2 regions of the Neorhizobium fuzhouense genome follow, and region 2 is predicted to be linked to the other one. Evidence: riboswitches for the same ligand, from Rfam matches in the RefSeq annotation. Region 2 holds a riboswitch; the other holds the start of a gene.
The links. A riboswitch is a leader RNA that binds a small molecule or an ion and turns the genes downstream of it on or off. The one in region 2 is predicted to bind S-adenosylmethionine.

Region 1 (15,297 bases), on a different contig from region 2:
TCCGATTTCGTCGCCAATGCCAGCCATGAGCTGCGCACGCCGCTTGCCTCGCTGCGCGGTTTCATCGAGACGCTGCAGGGGCCGGCGAAATCCGATCCCGGCGCGCATGAGCGCTTCCTGGCGATCATGCTGGACCAGGCGACCCGCATGAGCCGGCTGGTGGACGATCTCCTGTCCCTGTCGCGGCTGGAATCCAAGGCGCATATCGCGCCGAACCAGACCGTGGATCTCGTGCCGCTCGTCGGCAGCGTGCGCGATTCCCTTGTGCCGCTTGCCCATGAACTGGGGGTGGAAATCCGCATGCACCTGCCCGAGGGTAAGGTGGAGGTGACCGGTGACCGCGACGAACTGGTGCAGGTCATCGAAAATCTCATCGAGAACGCCTGCAAATATGGCCAGGAGGGCAAGATCGTCGATGTCCACCTGCGCCGCGAGCCGCAGCAGCCGGTGGAATTCAGCGTCGTCGACCGGGGTGCAGGCATTCCGGCCGAGCATGTGCCGCGGCTCACCGAGCGGTTTTACCGGGTGAGCGTGGCCGACAGCCGGTCGAAGAAAGGCACCGGTCTTGGCCTTGCCATCGTCAAGCATATCCTCACGCGCCATCGTGCACGGCTGATCGTCAAATCCGAACTGGGCAAGGGCACGGACTTTACCGTCCGGTTCTGACACAAAGCGCCCGGCGATCTGTGGGGCGATGATTATTTCCGATTAAAATCAATCGCTTGTTCTGTCACAAATGTTTCACCGAAATGACATAAAAGGGTGAGGCTCGGGCGGCTAAGACAGGCTGCCTGATGATCGGCGAGAGCGACAGCCGGTTGCAGCCAGAATTCACACCAGCCCATGACGGGAGACTACAATGACCATCCTGAAACTTTCCGCAGCTGCCCTGGTGGCATCTGTCGCATTCGCAGGCGCAGCTGCCGCGCGCGACCAGATCCAGGTTGCCGGCTCGTCCACCGTTCTGCCCTATGCCAAGATTGTTGCTGAAACGTTCGGCGAAACTTTCCCGAACTTCAAGACCCCGGTTGTTGAATCCGGCGGCACCGGCGCTGGCCTGAAGGAATTCTGCAAGGGCGTCGGCGAAGCCACGATCGACGTCGCCAATGCCTCGCGCCCGATCAACAAGTCTGAGCTGGAAGCCTGCAAGGCTGCCGGCGTCACGGACGTCCAGGAAGTCCGCATCGGTTATGACGGCATCGTTTTCGCCACCGATTCCGGCAATAGCGACATGAAGCTGGAGCCGAAGGACCTCTACAAGGCGCTGGCTGCTGAAGTCGTCGTCGATGGCAAGCTCGTTTCCAACCCCTACAAGAACTGGTCGGAGATCAACCCGACGCTGCCGAAGGGCCCGATCGCTGCCTACATCCCGGGCTCCAAGCACGGCACCCGCGAAGTCTTCGAAGAGAAGATCATGACGGAAGGCTGCAAGGAATCAGGCGCTTCTGACGTGATCAAGGCTGCCATCACCGATGCCAAGCAGGCTGCCGCCAAGTGCGTTGCTGTCCGTAAGGACGGCGCTGCCGTCGACATCGACGGTGACTACACCGAAACGCTGGCCCGCATCTCGGCCAACAAGACCGGCCTTGGCGTGTTCGGCCTGGCCTTCTACGAAAACAACAAGGACAAGCTGAAGGTCGCAACCGTCAAGGACGTTGTTCCGTCGACGGAAACCATCTCGTCCGGCAAGTATCCGGTTTCGCGTCCGCTGTTCTTCTACGTGAAGAAGGCCCATCTCGGCGTGATCCCGGGCCTGAAGGAATATGTCGAGTTCTTCATCTCTGACGATATGGTCGGCCCTGACTCGCCGCTGGCCCAGTACGGCCTGGTTGCTGCTCCCGATGACCAGCGCGACGCTGTCCGCAAGGCATTCGCCGCCGGCAAGACCATGTAATTGCAAAACGATCGACCGGCGGGGCTTGGTCCCGCCGGTCGATGGCCGCCACGGCATGCCTGGATCGACCGGGCGACCAAAAGACATTTGCTAACACCTGTTTTTACCAAAATTTAGTCTGCTTCAATGAATGAAGCCGAACGGCCATGCACCATGGTGGCCGGACAGGCGGTAGCCGGGGGATTTCATGAGTACATCAATGCTCCTTCTGACGACGGCGGTGATAGCCATTCTGGGCTATCTGGCCGGGACGCGGCGGGCACTTGCCCTGTCGGGCGGCCGGTCGTCCACCATGCATTCGCGCCCGGGCTATTACGGCTCCTTCGTCGCCGTCTGGACCGCGCTTCCTGCCCTTCTGGTGCTTGCCGCCTGGCTGATCATTTCGCCAGCGGTCATCAACAATGTCGTGCGCAGTGATTTCCCCGCAGAGGCGCTTGCCCAGTCTTCGGCAACCCAGAGCCTCAACTTCGGCATGATCGAAGGCATCGCCCGCGGCCTCAATGCGCTCTCGCCCGACGAGACGGCGCAGGCCGAGCGCAATCCCGGCGACCTTCGCGCCCTGATGGGCGGCCGCGGTGTCGCGATTGCCGGCGATCCGGAACCCTATATGGTCAAGGCCGCCATCGACCTTAACCGCATGCGCATGCTCAATTCCTGGGGCTCGGCGGTCGGCGTCCTCATCGTCGCGGTGCTCGGCGCCCTCATTTCCTACCGGCTGATCGCGCCGCGGTTTCGCGCCCGCAACCGGGTCGAACATGTCATTCTCGGCAGCCTGATCGTTGCCTCCTCGATTGCCATCCTGACCACCGTCGGCATCGTCGCCTCGATGCTGACGGAAGCGACCCAGTTCTTCCATGCGATCCCCGCCTGGGAATTCTTCTTCGGCACAGTCTGGGATCCGCGCTTTGCGGCAGCCGGTTCCGGCGGCTCGGAAGGCCAGTTCGGTCTCGTTCCGCTTCTGCTCGGCACGCTCTATATCGGCTTCGTCGCCATGCTGTTTGCCGTGCCGGTCGGCCTCTTCTCGGCCATCTACATGGCCGAATATGCCTCGCCGCGCCTGCGCTCGGTGGTGAAGCCGCTTCTGGAAGTGCTGGCCGGCATCCCGACCATCGTCTACGGCTTCTTTGCGCTGACCACCGTCGGGCCGTTCCTGCGCGATATCTCGGCGCAGATCGCGGGCCTCACGACCGGCAACTATACGAGCTTCATCCAGGCACAGAGCGTTCTGACGGCCGGCTTCGTGATGGGCATCATGCTGATCCCTTACGTCTCCTCGCTGTCGGACGACATCATCACGGCGGTGCCCCGCGCCATGCGGGACGGCTCGCTCGGCCTTGGCGCGACGCGATCCGAAACGGTCAAGCGCGTCATCCTGCCGGCAGCACTTCCCGGCATTGTCGGCGCCATCCTGATGACGGCCTCGCGCGCCATCGGCGAAACCATGATCGTGGTTCTGGCCGCCGGCGTTGCCGCCCGCATGCAGATCAACCCGTTCGAGCCGATGACCACGGTGACGGTAAAAATCGTCAACCAGCTGACGGGTGACCTCGAGTTCACCTCGCCGCAGACGCTGGTTGCCTTTGCGCTCGGCATTACGCTCTTTGCCATCACGCTTTGCCTGAACATCTACGCGCTCTACATCGTGCGCAAATACCGGGAGCAGTACGAATGAGCCAGGTCATCACGCCTTCGGCCGCACCGGCCGCCGCTCTTGGCCGCCCGCGCCGCGATATCGGGATCAAGCGCCGCTATGCTGCCGAACGTCGTTTCCGCGCCTATGGCATTGCCGCGATCCTGTTCGGCCTCGTCTTCCTGTTCATCCTTCTTTGGTCGGTCGTCTCCAAAGGCTATACGGCCTTTCAGCAGACGATGATCACGGTGCCGGTCGAGTTTTCCGAGCAGCTGATCGATCCTAAGAATGAGCGGGCAAGCAATCCGCAGAAGCTTTTGACCGCCAATTATCCGGTCCTCGCCCGCACTGCGGTGGCCAAGGTTCTGGGCGTTGCCGAAACCGACCGCACCGCCATGCGCGATGTGGGCCTGATGCTGTCTGACAGCGTGCGCTCGCAGCTGCGTGACCTCGTCGTTGCCGATCCCTCGATCATCGGCAAGACGCAGACGGTCCAACTGCTCGCCTCGGGCGATACGGACTCGGCCTTCAAGGGGCAGATCAACCTGTCGGTCACCGAAAACAACCGCAAGGTTTCCGACCGCCAGGTCGGCTGGATGAACCAGATGGCTGAAAGCGGCGTTCTGGCCAAGCATTTCAACACCGGGATCTTCTTCAACGGTGCTTCCAGCCGTCCGGAAGCAGCCGGTGTCGGCGTGGCCCTGATTGGCTCCTTCTACATGATGCTGATCGTGCTGGTGTTGGCGCTGCCCATTGGTGTCGCCGCGTCGATCTATCTGGAAGAGTTTGCCCCGAAGAACCGTTTCACGGACCTGATCGAGGTCAACATCAACAATCTGGCCGCCGTGCCCTCGATCGTCTACGGCCTGCTCGGGCTTGCCGTCTTCATCAACTTCATGGGCCTGCCGCGCTCGGCCTCGCTGATCGGCGGCCTGGTGCTGACGCTGATGACCCTGCCGACGATCATCATTGCCACGCGTGCGGCGCTGAAGGCTGTGCCGCCGTCGATCCGCGCCGCAGCGCTCGGGCTCGGCGCCTCCAAGATGCAGACGATCTTCCACCACGTCCTGCCGCTTGCCATGCCCGGCATTCTCACCGGCACCATTATCGGTCTTGCCCATGCGCTGGGCGAAACCGCACCGCTTCTTCTCATTGGCATGGTCGCCTTCGTCGCCAATTACCCGACGACGCCGCTCGACCCGTCGACGGCCTTGCCGGTGCAGATCTACATGTGGGCAAACGAGGCGGAGCGCGCCTTTGTCGAGCGCACCTCCGGAGCAATCATCATCCTGCTCCTGTTCCTCATTGTCATGAATGTCGGCGCGATCCTCTTGCGTCGTCGCTTCGAACGGCGTTGGTAGAAGGATACGGCCAATGAACATGATGTCGGAAGCAGCAGTTGAAAAGGCTCTGGATCAGAAAATGAATGACGTTTCCTACAAGATGGTGGGCAAGGACGTTTCCGTCTATTACGGCGAGAAGCGGGCCCTCTTCGACGTAAATCTCAATGTCCGCGAAAATACGGTGACGGCGCTGATCGGCCCTTCGGGCTGCGGCAAGTCCACCTTCCTGCGTTGCCTCAACCGCATGAACGATACGATCGAAAGCTGCCGCGTCACCGGCCGCATCACGCTCGATACCGACGATATCTACGATCCGTCGATCGACGTGGTGGAACTGCGCGCCCGCGTCGGCATGGTGTTCCAGAAGCCGAACCCGTTCCCGAAGTCGATCTACGAAAACATCGCCTACGGTCCGCGTATCCACGGTCTTGCCCGCAACAAGGCGGACATGGATCAGATCGTCGAGGCAAGCCTGCAGCGCGCCGGTCTCTGGAACGAAGCAAAGGACCGCCTGCACGAATCCGGCACCGGCCTCTCGGGCGGCCAGCAGCAGCGCCTGTGCATTGCCCGCGCCATTGCCGTGTCGCCGGAAGTCATCCTGATGGACGAGCCCTGCTCGGCGCTCGATCCGATCGCGACCGCGAAAGTGGAAGAGCTGATCCACGAGCTGCGCAGCAATTACACCATCGTCATCGTGACCCACTCGATGCAGCAGGCGGCCCGCGTCTCGCAGCGCACCGCCATGTTCCACCTCGGCCAGCTGGTCGAGGAGAACGACACCGACAAGATGTTCACCAACCCGGATGATCAGCGCACGCAGGACTACATCATGGGTCGCTTCGGCTGATTGCCGCCGCCGATCCCTGCCTGCCGCCTTGTGCTGACACCCCTATCCGAGGACGCCAAAATGCCTTCGCACATCCTTTCGGCCTATGACGAAGACCTGAAATACCTCAACCGCCGCATTTCCGAAATGGGCGGCCTTGCCGAGCAGATGTGCGGCGATGCCGTGCGCGCGCTCGTCAATTCCGATGGCGCGCTTGCCCAGAAGGTCATCTCCGACGACGTGATCCTCGATCACGCCGAGCGCGAGATCCAGGAAAAGGCGATCGTGACGATTGCCAAGCGCCAGCCGATGGCGGCGGATCTGCGCGAAATCATCGGCACGCTGCGCATTGCAGCCGATCTCGAGCGCGTCGGCGATCTGGGCAAGAACACCGCCAAGCGCGTCATTGCCGTGCAGGGCACCGGCGTTCCGCGCAAGCTTGCCCGTGGCCTCGAGCATCTGTCCGAGCTGGCGCTCGTGCAGCTGAAGGAAGTGCTCGATGTGTTCTCCAGCCGCTCGGTGCAGAAGGCGGAAGCCATCCGCCAGCGCGACGAGGAAATCGATGCCATGTACACCTCGCTGTTCCGCGAGCTGCTGACCTACATGATGGAAGACCCGCGCAACATCACGTCGTGCACGCATCTCCTGTTCTGCGCCAAGAACATCGAGCGCATCGGCGACCATGCCACCAACATCGCCGAGACGATCTATTACATTGCAACCGGTGCCCAGCCGGAAGGCGAGCGCCCCAAGGATGATACGTCCAACACGCTTGGTGCCGTGGCCGAGTAAGGCCATACTGACGGAGTGCCTGAACCATGCTGCCCAAAATTGCGGTTGTGGAGGACGAGGAAGCTCTCAGCGTCCTCCTGCGCTATAATCTCGAGGCCGAAGGCTACGAGGTCGAGACCATCCTGCGCGGCGACGAGGCGGAAATCCGCCTGCAGGAGCGGTTGCCGGATCTCTTGATCCTCGACTGGATGCTGCCGGGCGTCTCCGGCATCGAGCTTTGCCGGCGCCTGCGCATGCGTCCGGATACCGAACGCCTGCCGATCATCATGCTGACGGCACGCGGCGAGGAAAGCGAGCGTGTGCGCGGTCTGGCGACCGGTGCCGACGACTATGTGGTAAAGCCCTTCTCGACGCCGGAACTGATGGCGCGTGTGAAAGCCATGCTGCGCCGCGCCCGGCCGGAGGTTCTGTCGAGCGTGCTGCGCTGCGGCGATATCGAACTCGACCGCGAAACGCATCGCGTTCACCGCAAGAGCCGCGAAGTGCGGCTTGGGCCCACCGAGTTTCGCCTGCTGGAATTCCTGATGACATCGCCCGGCCGCGTCTATTCGCGCTCGCAGCTTCTCGATGGCGTCTGGGGTCACGATATCTACGTGGACGAGCGCACCGTCGACGTGCATGTCGGGCGCCTGCGCAAGGCGCTCAACTTTTCCAACATGCAGGATGTGATCCGCACCGTGCGCGGCGCCGGCTATTCGATGGAAGCCTGAGGCGGTCCCCGCACGCCGGTTTTGCCAGACCCAAAACGTTCAACGCCCGGTGGCCCTGCTGCCGGGCGTTTGTCTTGTCCCCAGTCACCGGTCACTGCCGAGCGCGCAAAAAAAACGGGCGCGGGGCCCGTTTTTCGTTCGCATCGGCTGACGATCCCTTAAGGATCAGGCGCGGGCAGCGGCCGAGATGTTGGCGGCCTTGCGACGCTCGTTCACCGGCTGGTAGGCAAGCCGCGCGTGATACTTGCAATAGGGCGAGGTATCGGCAGATTCCGAACCGCAGAAGTGGAAATCGTCCTTCAGCGGGTCGCCCATCGGCCACTTGCAGGTGCGCTCGGTGAGATCCGTCAGCGACAGCTTGCGCGACATCGGCACGACGACATTGCTCGGTGCCTTGAATTCTGCCGGTTCGGCGGCTTCGGCCTCGACCTCTTCCGTCACCAGCGTGGCGCCGAGCGGACGGGTAACGGTGCGGGTGGGGGCGCCGGCCGGGGTGCGGGCGGCAAAGTTTGGTGCGCGCGGCGCCGACGTGGTGCGCTTGGCGGGCGCGGTGCGCGCCGTTGCCTGCGTGCCGCCGGCCTTTGCGCGGCCCGGCAGGTTGAGGCGATGCACCTTGCCGATCACGGCGTTGCGGCTGACGCCGCCCAGCTGTGTGGCGATCTGGCTTGCGCTCAGGCCTTCGGCCCAAAGCCGCTTTAGTCTCTCGACGCGCTCGTCCGTCCAGTTCATGCTGTCTCTCCGCCTTAGAGCATCTGTGCGAGACAGAATCGTTCACCCTCCGGCGGGAGGATTTCCTGCCGGACATACCATATCTATACGTTTGGTGACTAGTTCCGCCGCATGCAGTCTAGTAATTGATCTTTAACCTATCGGCCCGGGGACTCGCTGACAAGAGTCGGTGGAATCGCCGCGAATCGATTTCCGGGTTTTCCCCAACTTGCTTTTAAGGCGAGTCTTTTTTGTCACAGCGCGAAAGCCTGGCGCAAGCCAGCCTCACGCAGCGGAAATCCCCCGGAATTCAAGCGATTTGTTGACAGTTGATCCTGAAATGCAGATAGTGCGCCTGCCGCCGCTCAAGGCGGCATTTTTGATTTCTGGTTTGCGTTCGGGCAGCCCGCGGGCGCTTGGACGGATGATTGCCCAAGGAGTGATGTCGCCATGGCTGAAGCCGCGCTTTTCGACACCTTTGCACGGGCCCCGCTGCGTTTTACGCGTGGCGAGGGGGTCTGGCTCGTGACGGAAACGGGCGAGCGATATCTCGATTTCGGTGCGGGCGTCGCCGTCACCTCCTGCGGCCATTCCAACCCGCATCTGGTCCAGGCCCTGAAGGATCAGGCCGAAAAGGTCTGGCACCTGTCCAACCTCTACGAGATCCCCGATCAGGAGCGGCTGGCCCGTCGTCTGGTCGAGGCGACCTTTGCCGATAAGGTGTTCTTCACCAATTCGGGCGCGGAAGCGCTGGAATGCGCCATCAAGACCGCCCGCCGCTACCATTTTTCCAAGGGTCACCCGGAAAAATTCCACATCATCACCTTCGAAGGCGCCTTCCATGGCCGCACGATCGCGACGATCGCCGCCGGCGGCCAGGAAAAATACATGGAGGGCTTCGGCCCGAAGGCGCAAGGCTTTGACCAGGTTCCCTTCGGCGATCTCGAGGCGCTGAAGGCCGCCATCACGGAAAACACCGCAGCCCTGCTGATCGAGCCGATCCAGGGCGAGGGCGGTATCCGCGTCGTCGCCAAGGAATTCCTGCGCGAGCTGCGCCAGATCTGCGATGACCGCGGCATTCTCCTGATGTTCGATGAAGTGCAGTCCGGCGTTGGCCGTACCGGAAAATTCTTCGCCTATGAGGCAACCGGCATCGCGCCCGATATCATGGCCGTTGCCAAGGGCATCGGCGGCGGCTTTCCTTTCGGGGCCTGCCTTGCAACCGCCGAGGCAGCGTCCGGCATGAAGCCCGGCATCCACGGCACGACCTATGGCGGCAATCCGCTCGCCATGGCCGTCGGCAATGCCGTGCTTGACGTCGTGCTTGCTGATGGCTTTCTGGAAAACGTGCGTGACGTGGCGCTCGTCTTCCGTCAGGGCCTTGCTTCGCTAAAAGACCGTTTTCCCGATGTGATCGAGGAGATCCGCGGCGAAGGCCTGATGCTCGGCATCAAGGCGCGCGTGCCGGCCGGCGATCTGGCGCTTGCCATGCGGGAGGAGCATCTGCTCGGCGTTCCCGCCGGGGATAACGTCATCCGCCTGCTGCCGCCTCTGGTGGTCACGGCGGATGAGGCCCGCGAGGGTCTGGCGCGCATCGAACGGGCTGCCGAAAAGCTCAGCCGCGAACAGTTGAAGAAAACGGCCTGACGGGCTCTTTCGTAACGCAAGGGCCGCCGGACGGCGCCCCGATGGATTGGACCATGGCATCACCTAAGCATTTTCTCGATCTCTCGGCGGTTTCGTCCGGGGAACTGCGCAGCATTCTCGACGACGCCCGCACCCGCAAGCAGGCCACCAAGGCCGGCACGGCGGACAAGCCGCTCGCCGGCAAGATGCTGGCGATGATCTTCGAAAAGCCGTCGACGCGCACCCGCGTATCCTTCGATGTCGGCATGCGCCAGCTCGGCGGCGAGACGCTGTTTCTCTCCGGCACCGAAATGCAGCTCGGCCGCGCCGAAACTATTGGCGACACGGCCAAGGTCCTGTCGCGCTATGTCGATGCCATCATGATCCGCACCACCGATCACAAGCGCCTGCTGGAGCTTGCCGAACATGCGACAGTGCCCGTCATCAACGGCCTGACCGACGAGACGCATCCCTGCCAGATCATGGCGGACCTCCTTACCTTCGAGGAGCATCGTGGACCGGTGGCGGGAAAGACCTTTGCCTGGACCGGCGACGGCAACAACGTGCTGCATTCCTTCGTCGAGGGCGCTGCCCGCTTCGGCTACCGCATGAACATGGCCGTGCCGCTCGGGTCGGAGCCCTCCGACAAATATCTCAACTGGGCGCGCAACAATGGCGGCGACGTCAAGCTGTTCCATGATGCCGAGCGGGCCGTCGAAGGCGTCGACATGGTCGTCACCGATACCTGGGTCTCGATGAACCAGGAGCACAAGGCGCGCGGCCACAATGTCTTCCAGCCCTTCCAGGTCAACAGCCAGCTGATGCAGCGGGCGGGTGCCGATGCGCTGTTCATGCACTGCCTGCCGGCCCATCGCGGCGAGGAAGTCACCGACGAGGTGATCGACGGCCCGCAGTCGGTGGTCTTCGACGAGGCGGAAAACCGCCTGCATGCGCAGAAGTCGATCCTGGCCTGGTGCTTTGGCGCCGTCTAGGCGTGTTGGGCGCCCGGCTTGATTTAGCGGCCGGGCCACCCCATCTGTCGGCTTTCCAATTGCGCCCTTAACCCTGCCGGTTCGGGCGTTTCAAGACATATCGTCGGCCTCTTTGCCCGGTCAGCGGTTCCGCTCGGCCGCCTTTTGTGCGAAATGGGTGCTCCGGCGTGAAGGAGTAAGTCATGGCAGAAGCTGTAGTGGACCTGAGTGAACTTGATCTGGCGGGCGATGACCGCGTCATCCCGTTCCAGGTCGAGGGACTGGATGTGCGCGGCCGTGCCGTGCAGCTCGGGCCGCTTTTGAATACCATTCTGGGTCGTCACGACTATCCGGCGCCGGTTGCGCGCCTGCTGGCCGAAGCCATCGTTCTGACGGCGCTGATCGGCACCTCCCTGAAGTTCGAAGGGCGGTTCACCGTTCAGACCAAGGGGAACGGTCCGGTCGACCTGCTGGTGGCGGATTTTTCGAGCCCGGAAAGCATGCGCGCCTATGCCCGTTTCGACGAGGAGGCGCTTGCGGCTGCGGTCAAGGCCGGGCGCGTTTCGCCGCCGGAGCTTCTGGGCGAGGGGTTTCTCGCCTTCACCATCGACCAGGGCCATGGCATGACCCCGTATCAGGGCATCGTGCCGCTCGATGGCTCCTCGCTTGAGGAAATCGCCGGCGTCTATTTCCGCCAGTCGGAACAGATCCCGACCAAGGTGCGCCTCGGCGTGGCCGAACTGATCGACCGGGATGAAGCGGGAAAGCCGCGCCACAACTGGCGCGCCGGCGGCGTGCTGGCGCAGTTTCTGCCGCAGGCGCCCGAGCGCATGCGGCAGCAGGACCTGCATGGCGGTGACGGGGATGAGCGCGAGCTCGACCATGTCTCCGACGATGCCTGGACGGAAGCCAGCACGCTGGTGCAGACGGTGGATACCGACGAACTGACGGATCCGCTGGTCGGGATCGAGCGGTTGCTGTTTCGCCTCTTCCATGAGCGCGGCGTGCGCATTTTCGAACCGCAGGCGGTTCTCGACCGGTGCAGCTGCTCGCGCGACAAGATCAAGGGCGTGCTGGCCGGCTTTACCGCCGAGGAAATCACCGCCAGCATCGAAGAGGGCGAAATCGCGGTCACCTGCGAATTCTGCTCGACAACCTACCGCTACGATCCGTCGGAATTCGAGCCGGCCTGATCAAACCTTGCGCGGGACGTCAGTTCAGAACCCGCGCAAGCCCCGGGCTATCCAGCGAGAAGGCGGGGATGTCGACGGTAAAGATCTCGCCTTCGTCGGTTTCCATCTGGTAATGGCCGAACATCAGGCCTGATGGCGTATCGAGCGGGCAGCCCGACGAATATTCATAGGTATCGCCCGGCTTCAGCCGCGGCTGCTCGCCGACGACGCCCGGTCCCTCCACTTCGTCCACAAGGCCGTTCTGGTCGGTAATGTGCCAGTAGCGGTGAATGAGGCGGACGGTGAGATCCGAGTGATTGGCGATGACGATGCGGTAGCCCCAGACATAGCGGCTGTCGTCCGGATCGGATTGCTCCTCCAGATAATAGGGTTCCACCTCGACTTCGATATCCTTCGTCCGGGCCCGGTACATGCGCGATACCTTTACTCTGTACACAGAGGGATATCGTACAGGATGGGCGCAAGGTCAAGAAATGCGCCCATCGGGACAGTCACGAACTGTCAATTAACCGCGTTCAACTGCGTGCTTTGCAGATGTCTCAGGGATTTTCAGGCGGAGACGGTCGCAAGCGCCCGCGTCAGATCGTCCATCAGGTCGTCGGTGTCTTCGATGCCGCAGGAGAGGCGCAGCGTGCCGCCGGAAATGCCAAGCTCGGCGCGGGCCTCGTCGGTGAGGTTCTTGTGCGTCGTCGTCGCCGGATGGGTGATCAGGCTCTTGGAATCGCCGAGATTGTTGGAAATCTTGATGACCTCCAGCGCGTCCTGCACGGCAAAGGCGGCTTCCTTGCCACCCTTCAGCTCGATGCAGATCAGCGTCGAGCCGCCGGTCATCTGCTTGGCGATGATGTCGGCCTGCGGATGGTCCTTGCGGCCGGGATAGATGACCTTTGCCACCTTCTGCTCACCGGCCAGGAAATCGGCGATGCGGGCCGCACTTTCCGTCTGCTGGCGCACGCGAAGCGGCAGCGTCTCCAGCCCCTTCAGCAGCGTCCAGGCATTGAACGGCGACATGGCCGGGCCGGTGTGGCGGAAATAGTCGTGCAGGTTCTCGTCGATCCACTGCTTGTCGGAGAGGATCACGCCGCCGAGGCAGCGACCCTGGCCGTCGATATGCTTCGTCGCGGAGTAGACGACGATATGCGCACCCAGTTCCAGCGGCTTCTGGAAGAGCGGGGTGGCAAACACATTGTCGACCACCACCTTGGCGCCGATCTGGTTGGCGAGCTTGGCAACGCCTGCGATATCGACCACTTCCAGCGTCGGGTTGGTCGGGCTTTCAAGGAACATCACCTTGGTGTTGGGGCGGATCGCGGCTTCCCAGTTGGCAAGGTCGCGTCCATCGACCAGCGTACACTCGACGCCATATTTCGGCGCCAGCGTCTCGACGATGTAGCGGCAGGAGCCGAAGAGCGCGCGTGCAGCGACGATATGGTCGCCGGCCTTCACCTGGCACAGGATTGCCGCAGCAACCGCTGCCATGCCGGATGCCGTGGCGCGCGCGTCTTCAGCGCCTTCCAGCGCGATCATGCGCTTTTCGAACATGTCATTGGTGGGGCTGCCGTAGCGGGCGTAGATGAAACCGTCCGTCTCGCCCTTGAAGCGGGCTTCGGCGGCGGCGGAATTCTCGTAGACGAACCCTTGCGTCAGGTAGATCGCTTCGGACGTTTCGCCATACTGCGAGCGCAGCGTGCCTTCGTGAACCAATCGGGTTGCGGGGCGCCAGGTCTTGCTCATGCGTGTCACCTTCGTAACAAAAAAACCGGTCGCATATGCAGACCGGTTTCGCACCCGGTCTTTTTAGCCACTTATTTAACGTGGCTGCAAGCCGACCGGCCAAATCACCACGGGATAAGCCTGCCTTACGCCTCTCTGGAGCTTGCGTCAATTGCCCGCTTTTGCTTTTGTCCGACGATTGAAGGATAGGGTTTATGACACGTACATCAGGCATTCTGGCGGACAGCGCCATCGGCGCCCTTTTCGAGGCCGGCCGGCTGAAAAGCACGGCGCCGCTGGATGGTGACCAGATCCAGCCGGCAAGCCTTGACCTGCGCCTCGGCTCCAAGGCGCTGCGCGTGCGCGCAAGTTTCATGCCCGGCCCCAACCACACGGTGGCCGACAAGATCGAGCGGCTGACGCTGCACGAGATCGATCTTGAAAACGGCGCCGTGCTGGAAACCGGCTGCGTCTATATTGTGCCGCTGATGGAAAGCCTTGACCTTCCGGCCGATCTTTCGGCCTCCACCAATCCGAAAAGCTCGACCGGCCGTCTCGACATCTTTACCCGCGTGATGGTGGACCGCGCGCAGGAATTCGACAAGATCCCGGCCGGCTATACCGGACCCCTCTATCTCGAAATCTCCCCGCGCACCTTTCCCGTCATCGTACGGCGCGGCTCGCGCCTTTCGCAGATCCGCTTCCGCACCGGCCACGCGCTTCTGACCGAGCCGGAAGTTCTGGCACTGCATGAGGCGGAAACGCTGGTGGCGAGCGAAACCCCGAACGTATCCGGCGGCGGTATCGCGCTCTCCATCGATCTGAAGGGCACAGGCCCTGACGGCCTGATCGGCTACCGCGGCAAGCACCACACCTCGGTCATCGATGTCGACCAGAAGAGCGCCCATGACGTGCTCGATTTCTGGGAACCGCTCTACAGCCGCGGCCGCGACGAACTGATCCTCGACCCGGACGAGTTCTACATCCTCGTGTCGCGCGAGGCCGTCCATGTGCCGCCGCTCTATGCGGCCGAAATGACGCCCTATGATCCGCTGGTGGGCGAATTCCGCGTGCATTATGCCGGCTTCTTCGATCCGGGCTTCGGCCATGCCGCCGTTGGCGGGGCGGGCGCGCGGGCCGTTCTGGAAGTCAGAAGCCACGAAGTGCCCTTCATCCTCGAGCACGGCCAGATCGTCGGCCGCCTCGTCTACGAACACATGCTGGAGCGCCCGCAAGGCCTCTACGGCTCGGGCCTCGGCTCCAACTACCAGGCGCAGGGGCTGAAACTGTCCAAGCATTTCCGCAGCTGACGGCGGCTTGCTTTTTTCACGCTTTTGTCTTGAACGGCAAAGCCGCTTGATGCTAGAGCTTGGCCGCTCAAGCCTAAAGAGTGGGCGGGTGTAGCTCAATGGTAGAGCAGCAGCTTCCCAAGCTGAATACGAGGGTTCGATTCCCTTCACCCGCTCCAGCCTGCTCCACAAGGGTTTCAGGCGTTTTCCACCGACGAGAACAAAATGAAGTTTTACAGGCAGTTTTGTCGATCAGTTGTTCTTGTCTCGTTCTATCGGCACAACGTTTTCCATGTCGCGCAGCCAGCGCCACTCTTTGAAATCGAGCATGGGGTTGCTAGACGCAGACGAAATGAAATCGAGCAAGATGCTGCTTTCATCGAACCACTCTCCTTTTGCGCGACTGCCTTTAAACCAATCGTGCATATATGCCTCGATCTTTCTGTCTCCCGGTATCACTGCCGCCAACTGATAAGTTTCAGGTGATCCCGTGAACAGTGATAGCATCCGAGCAAGAGGAGATGCGGCGAAACCGATCTTTATACGCTTTGCCTTTAGCGCCCTAACAAAGTACACGCCGCCACCCAATCTCGCGGCGGCTA
Region 2 (15,297 bases):
ACGTGCCGGCATCACGTGCGGGCGGGCGGGCTGAGCGCGCCGGCCCGCCGCGCATTGTCAACGCTTCTTCGGGCTTGCAGCCGCCGCACCCTTCAATTGCGTGGTGAAGGTGGATGCCGGCGCTGCCGAAGGCTTTTCCTTGTCCTTCTTGGGCTTTCTCACTTCGCGGTTCGAACGGACCTGACCTTTGGCCATGGGATGCTTCCTTGTTGCGCAGGCTCATGCGCTGCGGCGGGGGTGATGCGGGTGAAACAGATCATGCAAGAACGCTCGTCCCAGGTGAGAAACCCGTGTCAAACCGGTCACAACATCGGGGCGGTCGGGGACCGGGCAGGCCCGGTCGGGAAGCAGGAGAGATAGAATGCAGTCTTTGCCGGGCGCCTTTTCGGTCTCATCCAGAGGCGCCAGGCATTGAAAGTCTGCACGCGCCAGCGTGTCAGAACTATGGCTGAACACAAGCACATTTTTTAAACGGCAGCCGGGATATCCGGCCTTTCTTTCTTGCGAAGGCCGCGCCTGCTCTTTACCTCTTGGCGCCGAAACCGGCCTTGACCGACACGAGACGGCCGAACGGGGAATGAGGCACCATGCAGTTTACCGGAACCGACGACTATATCGCCGACAAGGACCTGATGGTCGCCGTCAATGCCGCCATCCGGCTGGAGCGTCCGCTTCTGGTGAAGGGCGAACCCGGCACCGGCAAGACGGAACTGGCCCGCCAGATTGCACTCTCGCTTGGGCTTGCGATCATCGAATGGAACGTCAAGTCCACCACGCGCGCCCAGCAGGGGCTCTACGACTATGATGCGGTCTCGCGCCTGCGCGACAGCCAGCTCGGCGATCCGCGCGTCAACGACATTGCTCATTATATCCGGCGCGGCAAACTGTGGCAGGCCTTTGCCGCCGGTGAGAAGGTCGTGCTGCTGATCGACGAGATCGACAAGGCCGATATCGAGTTTCCGAACGATCTTCTGCAGGAACTCGACCGCATGGAATTCCACGTCTACGAAACCGGCGAGACGGTGAAGGCGACGGTACGCCCCATCGTCATCATTACGTCCAACAACGAGAAGGAACTGCCGGACGCCTTTCTGCGTCGCTGTTTCTTCCACTATATCCGCTTTCCCGATCAAGACACGCTGGAGCGGATCGTTGCGGTGCATTACCCCGGCATCAAGTCCTCGCTGCTCAGCGCCGCTCTCACCCGTTTCTATGAAATCCGCGAGATGCCGGGCCTGAAGAAGAAGCCCTCGACATCGGAAGCGCTCGACTGGATCCGGCTGCTGGTTGCCGACGATATCGATGCCGAGGATCTCGGTGCCGATGTAAAGACGGCTTTGCCCAGACTGCATGGCGCGCTGTTGAAGAACGAGCAGGACGTGCATCTTTTCGAACGCATGGCCTTCATGGCCCGGCGAGAGCGTTAGGATGTTCGAAAGCAAGAAAAAGCCCGCTGATTGACGGGCACGGAAGAAAGGCCTATTTAATCAGCCTCTCGTGGTGATTTGGCCGGCCGGCTTGCAGCCACGTTAAATAAGTCGCTAAAGGGCCGTGAGAAGCGTTCAAAGACTTCCCCCGGACCGGTTGCGATTTTTCGCCGCCGGTTTTTTTGTTTTTGTCGAGTGAAGACCATGCCGATCAAGATCCCCGATACGCTGCCCGCTTTCGAAGCACTGACGCACGAAGGCGTGCGCGTGATGACCGAGACGGCCGCGGTGCGTCAGGATATCCGCCCGCTGCAGATCGGTCTGTTGAACCTGATGCCGAACAAGATCCGCACGGAGGTGCAGATTGCGCGCCTCGTCGGCGCCTCGCCGCTGCAGGTGGAACTGTCGCTGGTGCGTGTCGGCGGCCACAAGGCGAAGAACACCTCGGAAGAGCATCTTCTCTCCTTCTACCAGACCTGGGACGAGGTGAAGGACCGCAAGTTCGATGGCTTCATCATCACCGGCGCGCCGGTGGAGACGCTGCCCTATGAACAGGTGACCTATTGGGACGAGATGCGCCAGATCTTCGATTGGACAGAGACCAATGTCCATTCGACGCTCAACGTCTGCTGGGGCGCGATGGCGGCGATCTATCACTTTCACGGCGTGCCGAAGCACGAGTTGAAGGAAAAGGCTTTTGGCGTGTATCGCCACCGCAACCTAGCGCCCTCCTCCGTCTATCTCAGCGGCTTTTCCGATGATTTCCAGGTGCCGGTATCACGCTGGACGGAAGTCCGCCGCGCCGACATCCAGACAGTGCCGGGGTTGGAACTGTTGATGGAATCCGACGAGATGGGCGTCTGCCTCGTCCATGAAAAGAAGGGCAACCGGCTCTACATGTTCAACCATGTCGAATATGATTCCACGTCGCTGGCGGAAGAATATTTCCGCGACGTGAATGCCGGCATCCCCATCAAGATGCCGTATAACTATTTTCCGCATAACGACGTGGCGCTGACGCCGCTCAACCGCTGGCGCAGCCATGCCCATCTGTTGTTCGGCAACTGGATCAACGAGATGTACCAGACCACGCCGTATGAGCTGGAGAAAATCGGCAAGGTGTAAGGGCGGAGGCGCGCCGTGTTCATTCCCTTCTTTCTGTCGCTGAAGCAGGCAAAAATTCCCGTGACGCTTCGGGAATTCCTGGCGCTTCTCGACGGGATGCAGGCGGGGCTTGCCGAGTTCGATGTCGAGGGCTTCTATTATCTCGCCCGCGCCACGCTGGTGAAGGATGAGCGCCATATCGACCGCTTCGACCAGGTTTTTTCGACCTGTTTCAAGGGTGTCGAGGCCGTGTCCGGCGCCGATGCGGTCAATGCAGAACATCTGCCGGAAGACTGGCTGCGCAAGCTTGCCGAAAAGCACCTGACGGCGGAGGAGAAGGCGCTGGTCGAGGCGCTCGGCGGCTTTGATGCTCTGATGGACACGCTGAAGAAGCGCCTGGAAGAACAGGAGGGCCGCCATCAGGGTGGCTTCAAATGGATCGGCACGGCCGGCACCTCGCCCTTCGGCGCGCATGGTTACAATCCGGAGGGTGTGCGCATTGGCCAGGAGACCTCGCGCCATCGCAAGGCGGTCAAGGTGTGGGACAAGCGGGATTTCCGTGATTTCGACGATGCCCGCGAGATGGGCACGCGCAACATCAAGGTGGCGTTGAAGCGCCTGCGCCGCTGGGTGCGCGACGGCGCCGTCGACGAACTGGATCTGCCAGGCACCATCCGCTCCACGGCCGAACACGGCTATCTCGACGTCAAGACGCGGCCAGAGCGGCGCAATGCCGTCAAGCTTCTGATGTTCTTCGATGTCGGCGGATCGATGGATGATCATGTGCGGGTGGTCGAGGAGCTGTTCTCCGCCGCCCGCGCCGAATTTCGCCATCTAGAGCATTTCTATTTCCACAACTGCCTTTACGAAAGCGTGTGGCGCGACAACCGCCGCCGTTCCGAGCGGCTGGCCGTTGAAACTATCCTGCGAAGCTATGGGCCGGACTACAAGGTGATTTTCGTCGGCGATGCCACCATGAGCCCCTACGAGATCAGCCATACCGGCGGCTCCGTCGAGCACTGGAACAAGGAGCCGGGTTCCGTCTGGATGCGCCGGCTGACCGACCACTTCTCCCATGTTGCCTGGATCAATCCCGTGCCGGAGGCGCATTGGCCGCATGTCCAGTCGCTCATCATGATGCGCGCGCTGCTGGAAGGCCGCATGTTTCCGCTGACGCTGCAGGGGCTTGAACAGGCAACGCGACTGCTGTCGCGCTGACGGCGTTTCAACCATTGCGAAGCTGTCGGAAATGGCGCAGTTTGCGCCCGCTAGCGATTGAGGAGCAGGACGGATAGCATGACGACACAGGGCGAAATCTTCGGTACCACCCCCAAGGGCGAAACCGTCTACCGGGTCAAGATTTCCGGCGGCGGGCTCACCGCTCATGTGATGACCTGGGGCGCTGTCATCCAGGATCTGCGCCTTGAGGGCCATGAGGCGCCGCTGGTGCTGGGCTTTGACAATTTCGACGATTATCCGCTGCATTCCTCCTATTTCGGCGCAACGCCCGGGCGCGTGGCAAACCGCATCGGCAAGGGGCAGTTCACGCTGGATGGCAAGGCCTATCAGCTGGATCTGAACCAGCAGGGCGTGACGCACCTGCATGGCGGCCGCGATGGCCTTGGCAAGACCAACTGGACGATCGTGGCGCACGCCGAAAACAAGGTCATCCTGCAGGTGACTGACCCGGACGGCCGCGGCGGCTATCCTGGCAATTGCACCGTGACCGCAACCTATGAGCTGAAGGACGATGGCGTTCTGAGCGTGATCTACGAGACGGTGACGGATGCCCCGACGCTCGCCAATCTCTGCCAGCACACCTACTTCAACTTGGATGGCCGCGACACCATTCTGGGCCACGACATCATGATTGCCGCCGACCAGTATCTGGAACTCGACGAGCAGCAGGTGCCGACCGGCGTTCTGGTGCCGGTCGAGGGAACGGCGATGGACCTGCGCGCGCTTGGACCGGTGGCCCGCACCGATGCGACTGGCGCGCAGGTGGATTTCGACCACAATTACTGCCTGTCGCCTGAGCGGGTGGAGAAGCGCTCCGTGGCACTGGTGCGCAGCGTCAATTCCGGTGTCTCGCTCGAAGTGCGCACCACCGAGCCCGGTGTTCAGCTTTACTGTGCCTTCAAGCTGGTGCCCTCGGTGCCGGGCCTTTCCGGCAAGCCCTACCAGCCCTATGCGGGCCTCTGCCTTGAAACGCAGATCTGGCCGGATGCCATCAATCACGAGGGCTTTCCGAACGCCGTGCTGCGGCCGGGCGAGGTGCTGCGCCAGGAAACCGACTACGTGTTTTCCAAGAGCTGACGGCTCTGCCCCCACCCTTCACCGGAGGGCGGGGGCAACATCGCGGCTCAGGCCTTTGGGAGCGCCGGGCTGAACACCATCAGGCTCAGAAGCTCGAACAGAACCTGCGCGCCGGCATGGGCCGTATTGGCTGTCGAATCATATTGCGGCGCGACCTCGACCACGTCGGCACCGACAAGGTTGATGCCCTTGAGGCCGCGGATCAGTTCCAGCACCTCGCGCGTCGTCAGGCCGCCCACTTCCGGCGTGCCGGTTCCCGGCGCAAAGGCCGGATCAAGGCTGTCGATATCGAAGGACAGGTAGGTCGGGCCATTGCCGATGATCGCCTTCGCCTTGTCGATGATAGCGGGAATACCGAGACCGGTTACTTCCTCGGCATGGATCACCGTCATGCCGCTCTCATAGGAAAATTCCCAGAGATATTCGGCCGAGCCGCGAATGCCGATCTGGATCGTGCGCGTCGGGTCGAGAACGCCATCCAGAACCGCGTTGCGAAACGGGCCGCCATGGTGGAATTTTGTCTGGTCGAAGGCGCCGCTGGTGTCGCAATGGGCGTCGATATGGATAAGGCCGACCGGCTGGTTTTTGCCCACCGCCTTCAGGATCGGATGGGTGATCGAATGATCGCCGCCGACGGCCAGCGGAAGGACACCCGCCTCAACGATCTGGCCAAAGCGCTTTTCGATGTCGTCATGGCTCATTTCCAGCCGGTAGCGGCTGCGAAACGGCACGTCGCCGATATCAGCAACGTTGAGGTCGAAGACCGGCGCGCAGCCGAGGACGTGATTATAGGGGCCGATGCGGTCGATGGTGCGCAGCGCCCGTGGCCCGAAGCGGGAGCCCGGCCGGTTGGTGACGCCGAGATCCATCGGCACGCCGGTGATTGCCACCTGCAGATCGCCGAAATCCGGATTGTCAGCCGCGACGGGCTGGTAGGGGGCCGAGAGAAACGTCGGCACACCGGCATAAGGGGCTGCCCGCGTGCCGTTGCGAAAAATCTTCTCGCCCACTTTGGCAAAGGCCGGATCAAAGATCTCGCCGCTTTCGCTTTGCGCATATTTGGCGCGCAGGGCGTCCAGTTTGTCCGGGGTCCAGGTCATGGGGCTTGTCTTTCATCCATTGCCGGAAAGCTGCGCAGGAAATAAGCGCAGCTTTCCCTTGCCTTCGATTTTGGCATTATCTTCGAAATTGAGCCGCAAAATCAATTGACAATCGTTTCCCGACCGCCGTTATTCCGGGACGTTCATCGTAAGGCTGCCGCTCCATGTCCATGCCCGCATTCAATCCGCTCGTGCAATCCATCCAGCCGCCGCCGGTGCCTTCCGTCCAGGCCTGGGCACGTGCCTATGATGGCTCGCACGGGCCGCTGATCGACCTGTCGCAGGCAGTGCCCGGCTATCCGGCGCATCCGAAGATGCTGGAACTTCTCGGGCAGACGGCCTCCTCGCTTGCCTCCACAGGCTATGGTCCGATCGAGGGAGATGCGAGACTGCGGGACGCCTATGCAGCCCATTCGGCAGAGGTTTATGGCGCCGGCATTACGGCTGCCAATATTCACGTGACCTCCGGCTGCAACCAGGCCTTTCTCTGCGCCGTGATGGCCGTTGCCGGCGCGGGCGATACGGTGCTGATGACGGATCCCTACTATTTCAACCATGACACGACGCTTGCCATGCTGGGCATACGCAGCCGCTTCGTCGCCTGCGCGGCCGAGGATGGCTTCGTGCCACGCCTTGAGGCCATCGAGGCCGCGCTTGAGGCGGGCGTCAAGGCCCTGGCGCTGGTGTCGCCCAACAACCCGACCGGGGCCGTCTATCCGCCGGACCTCCTGAAGGCGATCTTTGCACTCTGCCGCAGCCGTGGCGTCTGGCTGATCCTTGACGAAACCTACCGCGATTTCCTGCCCACCGCCGGTCTTGCGCCGCACGGGCTGTTTGCCGAGGAGGGCTGGCAGGATGGGTTCGTCTCGCTCTACAGCTTTTCAAAGAGTTTTTGCATTCCCGGCCACCGTCTTGGTGCCATCACGGCAGGTCCCGTCTTTGTCGCGCAGGTGGCCAAGATCATGGACAACCTGCAGATCTGCGCGCCGCGCGCGGCCCAGGCCGCCGTCGCCGAGGCCCTGCCGCTGCTCACCGATTGGCGGGAGGAAAACCGGCTGGAGATCCTGCGCCGTGCCGAGGCGCTCAGAGCCGCGATGGCTAAGCTTCCAGCCTGGCAGCTTGCCGCCGTCGGCGCCTATTTCGCGTTCGTGAAACATCCGTTTTCCGGTGTGACGTCGGCTGAGGTTGCCGAGGCCCTGGCGCGACAGGTCGGTATTTCCTGTATTCCCGGCGGATATTTTGGCACCGCCCAGGAGAATTACCTGCGCTTTGCCTTTGCCAATGCCGATGCCGCCACCATCGGCCGGCTCAACGAGCGGCTGGCGGGCTTTACCCTCTGATCAGGCAAAGACCGCAGCAATCAGGAAGAAGGCGCTCTTGATGATGGCGTAAATGACGCCCGCCACCAGGAACAGCGAGACGACGCCGAGCGTGGCGCCGCCTGCAATCCACACGCCGTCCTTTTCCAGAATACCGAAGGCCATCATGCAGAGCGCAACTGCCGGCAGCATGTTGCCAAGCGGAATGGGAAGCGCCAGCACCACCGCAAGGATGAGGCTGAAGCAGCCGATGATCCGCTCGGCGCCTGGCGAGGACAGGCTTCTCCAGCGCGGCCTCAGCATGCGCTCGGCCTTGGCGATCCACGGGCTTGCCTTGTCAACCATGCCGGCAAAATCGGTCCGCAGCATCGAGCGGCCGGCGATGAATTTCGGCAGCCACGGCGCTTTGCCAAGGGCCATCTGGGCAGCGAGAAAAACCAGCGGAATGCCGAGGATTGCCGATGTTCCAGGGGGTGTCGGAATGGTGTTCGGCATGGCAAAGATGAAGATCAGCGCGCCGAAGGCACGGTCCTGCATCAGCGACAGAAGATCGGCCACGGAGACGCGCTCGCGCCTCTTGTCATCGGCCATGGTTCTCAGAATGGCGGAAAAGCTCAAGGGCTCTGCGCCATGTCCGCGATCGGCGCCTGGGCTGTCCTGCGCGTCCTCAGGTTGGTCTTGGGGCAGGGCCATTACATGCTCGACAGGCACTTGAGTACGGGAGGACTATAACGCGAAGATCTCATGGAAATGGCCATGCCGCAAGAACATGGCCATTCGGTGGGCGAAGGCAAAGAAGTGCCGGTCAACGGCCGCGGGGCACGCTTAGCCCTCGCGGTCGCCGGTCAGGCTCAGCAGCAGCTGGAAGATGTTGACGAAGTTGAGATAGAGCGACAGCGCGCCGAAGACGGCAAGCTTCTGCTGGCTCTCCTGGTCAAAGTTTTCCGCATACTGCTCCTTGATGTTCTGCGTGTCCCAGGCGGTGAGGCCGATGAACACGAAGATGCCGATGATCGATATGGCAAACTGCAGGGCGCTGGAGCCGAGGAAGATGTTGACCACCGAGGCGATCACCACGCCGATGAGGCCCATCATCAGGAACGAGCCGAACTTCGACAGGTCACGCTTCGTCACATAGCCGTAAAGGCTGGTGGCGCCGAACATGGTGGCGGTGATGAAGAAGGTGCGGGCGATGCTGGCGCCGGTAAAGACGAGGAAGACGGAAGCCAGCGACAGGCCCATGACGGCGCAGAAGGCCCAGAAGGTGATCTGGGCGGTGGAGGCCGACATGGTCTGGATCTTGAACGAGAAGAAGAACACGAAGGCGAGCGGGGCAAGCATCACCACCCATTTGAGCGGGGTCGAGAAGATCGGCACGTAAAGCGCCGGCGTCGAGGACACGACGAAGGCGACGATGCCGGTGATGACAAGGCCGAGGCCCATGTAATTGTAGACGCGCAGCATGTGCTTGCGCAGCGCCTCATCGAAGACGGCCTGGGATTGGACGGCCGGATTATATCCGAAACGGGGGTTCATCGGGGGTCTCCTGTGGTTGATCAGTAAAGCGATTTTGCAAGGCGTTCGGCCTCGCCACGCAGGTTGGTGGCATTTTCAGCATGGGCGACCAGCGCATAGGCCACCTCGCCGATCTGCCAGTAGGAGGCCTTGACGGCATCCTGCGTGACATCGGACACCTGCTGCACGGCAAAGCTGCCGGGCCGCACGGCAAACAGCGACAGGCGCGTCTTGTCGCCATCGGTCAGCGCCATCTCGACGCTCGGACCGAAGGCGGAAGGAAAGATCTGCACGTCTTCCACCTGCCAGTCCTTCGGGATGTCAGGCATGACGATGGCGGTTGCCGAGCGGATCTCGGTCGGGTCGAAGCGCGGGGCTTCCTGCTGCGAGTGCATGGTGTGGCGCAGTGCCGACGTGCCATGCGCGCGGATGGCTTCCTCCACGAAGGCGGGCGGCGGCACGGAGGCGACCACTTCCGACACGGTGAAGGGGCCGAAATGGCTGCTGAGGCCCCAGCCGGCGGCCACCAGCGCCACCGTTGCCGCAAGCCGCTGCAGGGAGTGGACGATGCGCCCGCGCGACAGGGCGGCCTGCAGGCGGCGCGCCGCCTCACGGGTCTCCGGCCGGCCATGGCGATGGCCTTCGGCAAGCGCCAGGCGCAGCTCGCCCTTGATGGCAAGGTCTGCCATCACGCGTGCTGCGATGTCGGGATTTTCCGAAAGATAGGCTTCCACCTCGATACGGCGGCCGGCATCCAGCTGGTCGTCCACATAGGCTTCCACATCGGCGGACTGGACCGGATCAACGGGTTTCATCGCGTCCCCCTTCAATGAGTTTGAGATGGTTGGCGCCCTCGGCCGGGCGTCGGCCGGTTTCCTCGAAGGCGCGCAAGGCCGCACGCGCCCGAGAGACGCGCGACATCAGCGTGCCGACGGGAATGGCCAGTGCGTCCGCTGCATCCTGATAAGAGAGCCCCTCGATAGCGACGAGATGCAGCGCATCCCGCTGTTCCGGCGGGAGGGCAAAGAAGGCTTCCCGCAACTGCTTCAGCCGGATCGACTGATCCGGATCGGCATGATGCACGGTCTCGGCGATGTCGGCGGCGGCCTTGTGGCGATTGTCGCTGGAACGGCGCGCGCGGATGCGGTCGATATGCGTGTTGTGGACGATCGACAGCAGCCAGTTGCGCAGGTTTCCACTGTTGCGGAAGCTCGCCTTGCGCTCATAGGCCTTGACCAGGGCATCATGCACCAGATCCTCGGCGTCGTCGGGATTGCGAACGAGCGAGCGGGCATAGCGGCGAAGCGTTGCCAACTGGTTCAGGACATCGAAGGGGTGTCTCTTGTCGCTCATGCCCCAGTATACGGAGACGACGTGCGATTTATTCCGCGGTGCTGCGAATTTTTTTTTGATTACCGGCAGCCGGTTCAGCCGATGGCCGGGCCTGTATAGCGGGCGCGGGGGCGGATCAGCTTGTCGTCCAGCGCCTGCTCCAGCGCATGGGCAATCCAGCCGGCCGTGCGGCTGATGGCAAAGAGCGCCAGCGCCGATCCCTGCGGCAGGCCGAGGGCGCGGCGCAGCGCCACCAGCGCAAAATCGCAGTTCGGCAGCTTGCCATCCATGTCGCTCATCACCGCCAGCAGATCGGCCTGTGCTGAATTTTCCGGCAGGTGGGGAAGCAGTCCGCGCGCACGCGGATCGCCGTCCGGATAGATGTGATGGTCAAAGCCCGGCACGCTGTCGCCGCGCCGCAGGCGGTTTTCGATCACGGTCGCTGCATCGCCGACGCGCTCCACCTCATCGAACAGCAGTTCCACAAGGCTTGTGGTGCCGCCATGCAGCGGGCCGCTCAGTGCCGACAGGCCGGCATTGAGGCAGGCGCCAAGCGAGGCGCCGGTGGAGGCGACGACACGCACGGCAAAGGCCGAGGCATTGAGTTCATGATCGGCCAGTAGAACAAGGGCGCGCCGCACGATATCACGGCCCTTGTCATCCAGCCCCCAGGCGTCTGCCAGACACGCGTCGATCGGCCGGCTGTCCGGCTGCCGGCTGACAGCGGCGCCGGCCACGGTGCGCAGCAGCGCGCAGGCGCCCGGCCATAGACGCTGCGGATTGCGCTTCCAGGCCGTTGCCCGCCCGACGGCAACAAAGGGCAGCAGCGACTGGCAGCGCTCCGTTAGCGGCAGAGTTGCCGTCTTTGCCAGCAATTGCGCGTCAAAGGTCTCGGGCGTCGCCTTTGCCGTAGAGAACGGGTCGTCCTCGCCGCAGTCCCACAGCAGGCGGGCAATGTCTTCCAGGCTTTCGGTGTCGGCCAGATGCAGCGCATTGCGACCGCGATAATGAAGCGCGCCGTTGTCGATCAGCGTGATGGCAGAGGACAGAACCGGCAGACCCCAATCGAGCGTCGTCGCCGCCACGTCTCGCGGCCGCCGGCCGACGGCCTTGCGCTTCTTCAACTCCTCCACGTCGTGGGCGCTGTACAGTCTGCGGCGCGGATCGTCTCCCGCGTCGCTCGTCTGGATCAGGCCGCGGCTGACATAGGCGTAAAGCGTCGGCCGGCTGATCTCCAGTGCGGCAGCAGCGGCTTCTGCAGTCATGAATTTGTCGCGCAGGCTCATCGGCAAGGTTCACATTGATTAGATGAATCAAGATTGACGATATATATGCACTGCAACATCCTCAAGCGGAATTGACAACAACAATCCGACAAAGAGGAAATGCCATGAGCCATCCCAGCACTCCCGTACTCGCCACCGCATCGCAGGCACCCGGTCTTGATGATGTGATTGCCGCCGAAACGCGCCTCAGCCATGTGGATGGTGTCGCCGGCGAACTGATCCTGCGCGGCTATCATCTGCAGGAGATGGCCGACTGGACGTTCGAGGAAGCGCTTGCGCTGCTCTGGCGGGATCTGACGCCGGAGGTCTTGAGCGCGGCGGATATCAAACATGCGCTCGGCGCTGCGCGTGGTCGGGCGTTTGCCCTGATGCAGCCGCTCCTGTCGGCGCTATCGGGCCTTTCGCCGGTGGAGGCGTTGCGGCTTCTGCTCGCAGCCCTGCCGGATGAGGAAACCACAGCCCATCCGGTGCTTGCCGTTGCCGCCGTTCCGGTCTTTGCCGCTGCCATTGCCCGTGGCGGCCAGGGGCTTTCCCCGGTGGAGCCGGATGCAGCGCTGTCCCAGGCGGAAGATTTCCTGCGCATGCTGAAGGGCGCGCAGGCCGAGCCGGACAAGGTCAAGGCGCTCGATACCTATCTTGTGACGGTTGCCGATCACGGCCTCAACGCCTCCACCTTTACCGCACGCGTCATTGCCTCCACGAAGGCGGGGCTTTTCTCGTCCGTTGTCGGGGCGCTGTGTGCCTTGAAGGGTCCGCTGCATGGCGGAGCACCGGGGCCGGTCCTCGACATGCTGGATGCCATCGGTGACGCTTCCCGCATCGAGAGCTGGCTTTCCGATGCGTTAGCGCGCGGCGAACGCCTGATGGGCTTTGGCCACCGCATCTACCGCGTGCGCGACCCGCGGGCCGATGTGCTGAAGGGGGCCGTCGCCAGGCTGAAGGATGGCAATGGCCGCATCCGTTTTGCCGAGCAGGTGGAGACGGCTGCGCTTGCTCTGCTGCAGGAGAAGAAGCCGCTGCGGCCGCTGCAGACCAATGTCGAGTTTTACACGGCGCTCGTTCTGGAGGCGGTTGGCTTTCCGCGCGACAGCTTTACCAATGTCTTTGCCGCCGGCCGCATGGCGGGCTGGACGGCGCATGTGCTGGAGCAGGAGCAAACCGGCCGGCTCATTCGTCCGCAATCGCGCTATGTCGGGCCGATGCCGAAGGCCAAGGCCTGACATGCAGTCTTCCTGAAGTCTCTCCGGAGCGGATGCCAAAACGCATCCGCGATGGGACGAAATATGTGGGATTTCTGAAGCGACATAAAGTCCTAAACCGAGGAAATGTCCTCGGCCTGACCATCAATTTTCTGTAAGAGAAAATTGGAGCGGGCGAAGGGATTCGAACCCTCGACCCCAACCTTGGCAAGGTTGTGCTCTACCCCTGAGCTACGCCCGCTCATCAATCACGCGACCCGGGGTAGTTCGCTGGGCCGGCGTGTCGCTCGCTTGCGGCGACGGGGGCTATATGGCCCAAGTGATTTTTGAATGCAACAGGGAAATGACGGGAAACGGAAAAAATTTCGATTTCGCGATTAAGTATCTGACGCGAAACATATTTTTAAGAAGGTTCTGTGGCGACTGTCGCCTGGTGCTGACAAAACGCTTCCGTTCCGCTGTCCGATCCGGGCAGGAATTGCAGCCACCCGGCTTGTGAGGATAAGGCTCTGCCGCCATAGTCCAGCCGGCGGCCGGATGCGTCCGTTCGCCATCGCTTGTTCCCCTTCAGAAAGACTGCAGACCTTCACCATGACAGACAGTGCGACAGCCCCGGTGCCGAAGACGGCCGAAGATCTTTTCCGTTTTCTTGATAACCTCGGCATCGCGCACACGACGAAATCGCACGCGCCGGTGTTCACGGTTGCCGAATCGGAAAGCCTGCGTGACGAAATTCCCGGCGGGCATACGAAGAACCTCTTCGTGAAGGACAAGAAGGACCAGTTCTTCGTGCTGACCGTCGAGGAAAATGCCGTGGTGGACCTGAAGACCGTCCACAAGCTCATCGGCGCCTCAAGCCGCGTCTCGTTCGGCAGCCCGGAAAAGATGCTGGAATATCTCGGTGTCATTCCAGGCTCCGTCACCGTCTTCGGAGCCATCAACGACACCGGGCACAAGGTGACTTTCGTTCTCGATGAGGATCTGATGGCCCATGACATCATCAACGGCCACCCCCTCTCCAATGATGCCACGACCTCGATCGGACGCGACGATCTTGTCCGCTTTCTTGAGGCGACCGGCCATCAGCCGCTTGTCTTGAAAGTCACCGGCTGACATACGATTTGTAGCACAAGGCGGCCATTGAAGCCGCACAGGCAGTTCCGGGAGACTTATCCATGAGCAGTGGCACGAACAACCCCTACGGCGGCTCCTACGGGAACCAGATGAGCGGCACGATGAGCTTTGGCGCCCAGCCCGCTGCCGCATCCCGGCCGGCTGGCGGTTTCGTCAAGGACACGACGACGGCTGCCTTCACCAAGGATGTGCTGGAGGAATCGCGCCATCAGCCGGTTCTGGTGGATTTCTGGGCGCCATGGTGCGGGCCCTGCAAGCAGCTGGCGCCGGCGCTCGAAAAAGTCGTCAACGAGGGGCAGGGTCGGGTCAAGCTCGTCAAGCTCAATATTGATGATCATCCCTCCATTCCCGGCCAGCTCGGCATCCAGTCGATCCCGGCGGTCATAGCCTTCGTCAATGGTCGTCCGGTCGACGGTTTCATGGGGGCCGTGCCGGAAAGCCAGATCCGCCAGTTCATCGACAAGATCGGGGGACCGGCCGGTGCCGATCAGGCGGCAGAACTGGAAGCGGCGCTCGAGGAGGCACAGGGCCTGTTCGACACGGGCGATCTCGATGGCGCAGCCCAACTGTTTGCGGCCGTTCTGCAAGCCGATCCGGAAAATGCCAGGGCCGCTGCCGGCATGATGGAATGCCTGCTGGCACTGGGCGAGGTGGCGCGGGTCAGCCAGATGCTGGCATCGCTGCCGCCGGAGCTCTCCTCGCAGGCGCCGATCCAGGCCGTTGCCCTGAAGCTCGGCCAGATCGAGGAGGCCCGCAAGCTTGGCGATCCCGTTGCCCTCGAGCATGAGCTGTCGCTTCATCCGGATCACCACGAGGCGCGTGTGAAGCTTGCCAAGATCCGCAATGTGGAAGGCAAGCGCGACGAAGCCGCCGAACACCTGCTGCTGATCATGAGGAAGGACCGCACCTTCGATGATGATGGCGCCCGCCGCCAGCTGCTGCAGTTCTTCGAAGCCTGGGGCCCGAAGGATCCGGCAACCATTGCCGCCCGCCGTCGCATGTCGTCCATCCTGTTTTCCTGAGGTTGATGTCGGATGGTCTTGCCGCCTGGTTTGGCCAGCGGCTTGAACCGGCCCGTCTTGTGAAACCGGGTGCAAGACCACATATCAGACCTGACCTGCCGTTCGGCAGCGTCGAAGGTGGAGGATGGCCATGCATGTCGGCAATGCGAGATATGTAAAGCGTGAGGACCTGCCGCAGACCGTGCCGGTCTTTCCGTTGACGGGCGCGCTGCTTCTGCCGGGCGGCCAGTTGCCGCTCAATATTTTCGAACCGCGTTATCTCGCCCTGTTCGATGCGGCGATGGCTGGCGACCGGCTCGTTGCGATGGTGCAGCCTGCCATGGGCGAAGCGCCGGACAGCCTGCGCCCGGCGCTCAGCACCGTCGGATGCCTCGGCCGCATCACCTCCTTTGCCGAAACCGGCGATGGCCGCTACATCGTTTCGCTTGCCGGCGTCTGCCGTGTGCGGCTGGCGGAGGAGGTGGGCGAGGGGCATCCGTTCCGGACCTTCCAGATCATGCCCTTCATGAGCGATCTGTCTGAAGAGGATGGCGAGGCCGCGGT

Region 1: linked by a shared signal. The riboswitch ahead of ACEXP3_RS12165 (O-succinylhomoserine sulfhydrylase) and the one ahead of metA (homoserine O-acetyltransferase MetA) in region 2 are both predicted to bind S-adenosylmethionine.

What each region holds. Positions count from the first base shown of each region.
Region 1 is NZ_JBHFFP010000006.1:2,065-17,361, reverse strand. Features, by position in the region: gene phoR (phosphate regulon sensor histidine kinase PhoR) at 1-666, shown strand, start outside; gene ACEXP3_RS12220 (substrate-binding domain-containing protein) at 860-1,894, shown strand; gene pstC (phosphate ABC transporter permease subunit PstC) at 2,082-3,566, shown strand; gene pstA (phosphate ABC transporter permease PstA) at 3,563-4,885, shown strand; gene pstB (phosphate ABC transporter ATP-binding protein PstB) at 4,899-5,714, shown strand; gene phoU (phosphate signaling complex protein PhoU) at 5,775-6,485, shown strand; gene phoB (phosphate regulon transcriptional regulator PhoB) at 6,512-7,195, shown strand; gene ACEXP3_RS12190 (GcrA family cell cycle regulator) at 7,361-7,924, opposite strand; gene ACEXP3_RS12185 (aspartate aminotransferase family protein) at 8,354-9,550, shown strand; gene argF (ornithine carbamoyltransferase) at 9,604-10,521, shown strand; gene ACEXP3_RS12175 (Hsp33 family molecular chaperone) at 10,704-11,693, shown strand; gene apaG (Co2+/Mg2+ efflux facilitator ApaG/CorD) at 11,713-12,105, opposite strand; gene ACEXP3_RS12165 (O-succinylhomoserine sulfhydrylase) at 12,243-13,427, opposite strand; SAM riboswitch at 13,470-13,548, opposite strand; gene ACEXP3_RS12160 (2'-deoxycytidine 5'-triphosphate deaminase) at 13,622-14,716, shown strand; tRNA gene ACEXP3_RS12155 (tRNA-Gly) at 14,801-14,874, shown strand.
Region 2 is NZ_JBHFFP010000005.1:120,668-135,964, forward strand. Features, by position in the region: gene ACEXP3_RS10905 (hypothetical protein) at 58-195, opposite strand; gene ACEXP3_RS10910 (AAA family ATPase) at 588-1,427, shown strand; SAM riboswitch at 1,488-1,565, shown strand; gene metA (homoserine O-acetyltransferase MetA) at 1,632-2,552, shown strand; gene ACEXP3_RS10920 (vWA domain-containing protein) at 2,568-3,749, shown strand; gene ACEXP3_RS10925 (aldose epimerase family protein) at 3,828-4,847, shown strand; gene speB (agmatinase) at 4,895-5,947, opposite strand; gene ACEXP3_RS10935 (aminotransferase) at 6,118-7,287, shown strand; gene ACEXP3_RS10940 (exopolysaccharide biosynthesis protein) at 7,288-7,959, opposite strand; gene ACEXP3_RS10945 (Bax inhibitor-1/YccA family protein) at 8,092-8,802, opposite strand; gene ACEXP3_RS10950 (anti-sigma factor family protein) at 8,823-9,596, opposite strand; gene ACEXP3_RS10955 (sigma-70 family RNA polymerase sigma factor) at 9,583-10,134, opposite strand; gene ACEXP3_RS10960 (citrate synthase) at 10,209-11,399, opposite strand; gene ACEXP3_RS10965 (citrate synthase/methylcitrate synthase) at 11,504-12,619, shown strand; tRNA gene ACEXP3_RS10970 (tRNA-Gly) at 12,765-12,839, opposite strand; gene ACEXP3_RS10975 (prolyl-tRNA synthetase associated domain-containing protein) at 13,190-13,711, shown strand; gene trxA (thioredoxin) at 13,774-14,754, shown strand; gene ACEXP3_RS10985 (LON peptidase substrate-binding domain-containing protein) at 14,885-15,297, shown strand, end outside.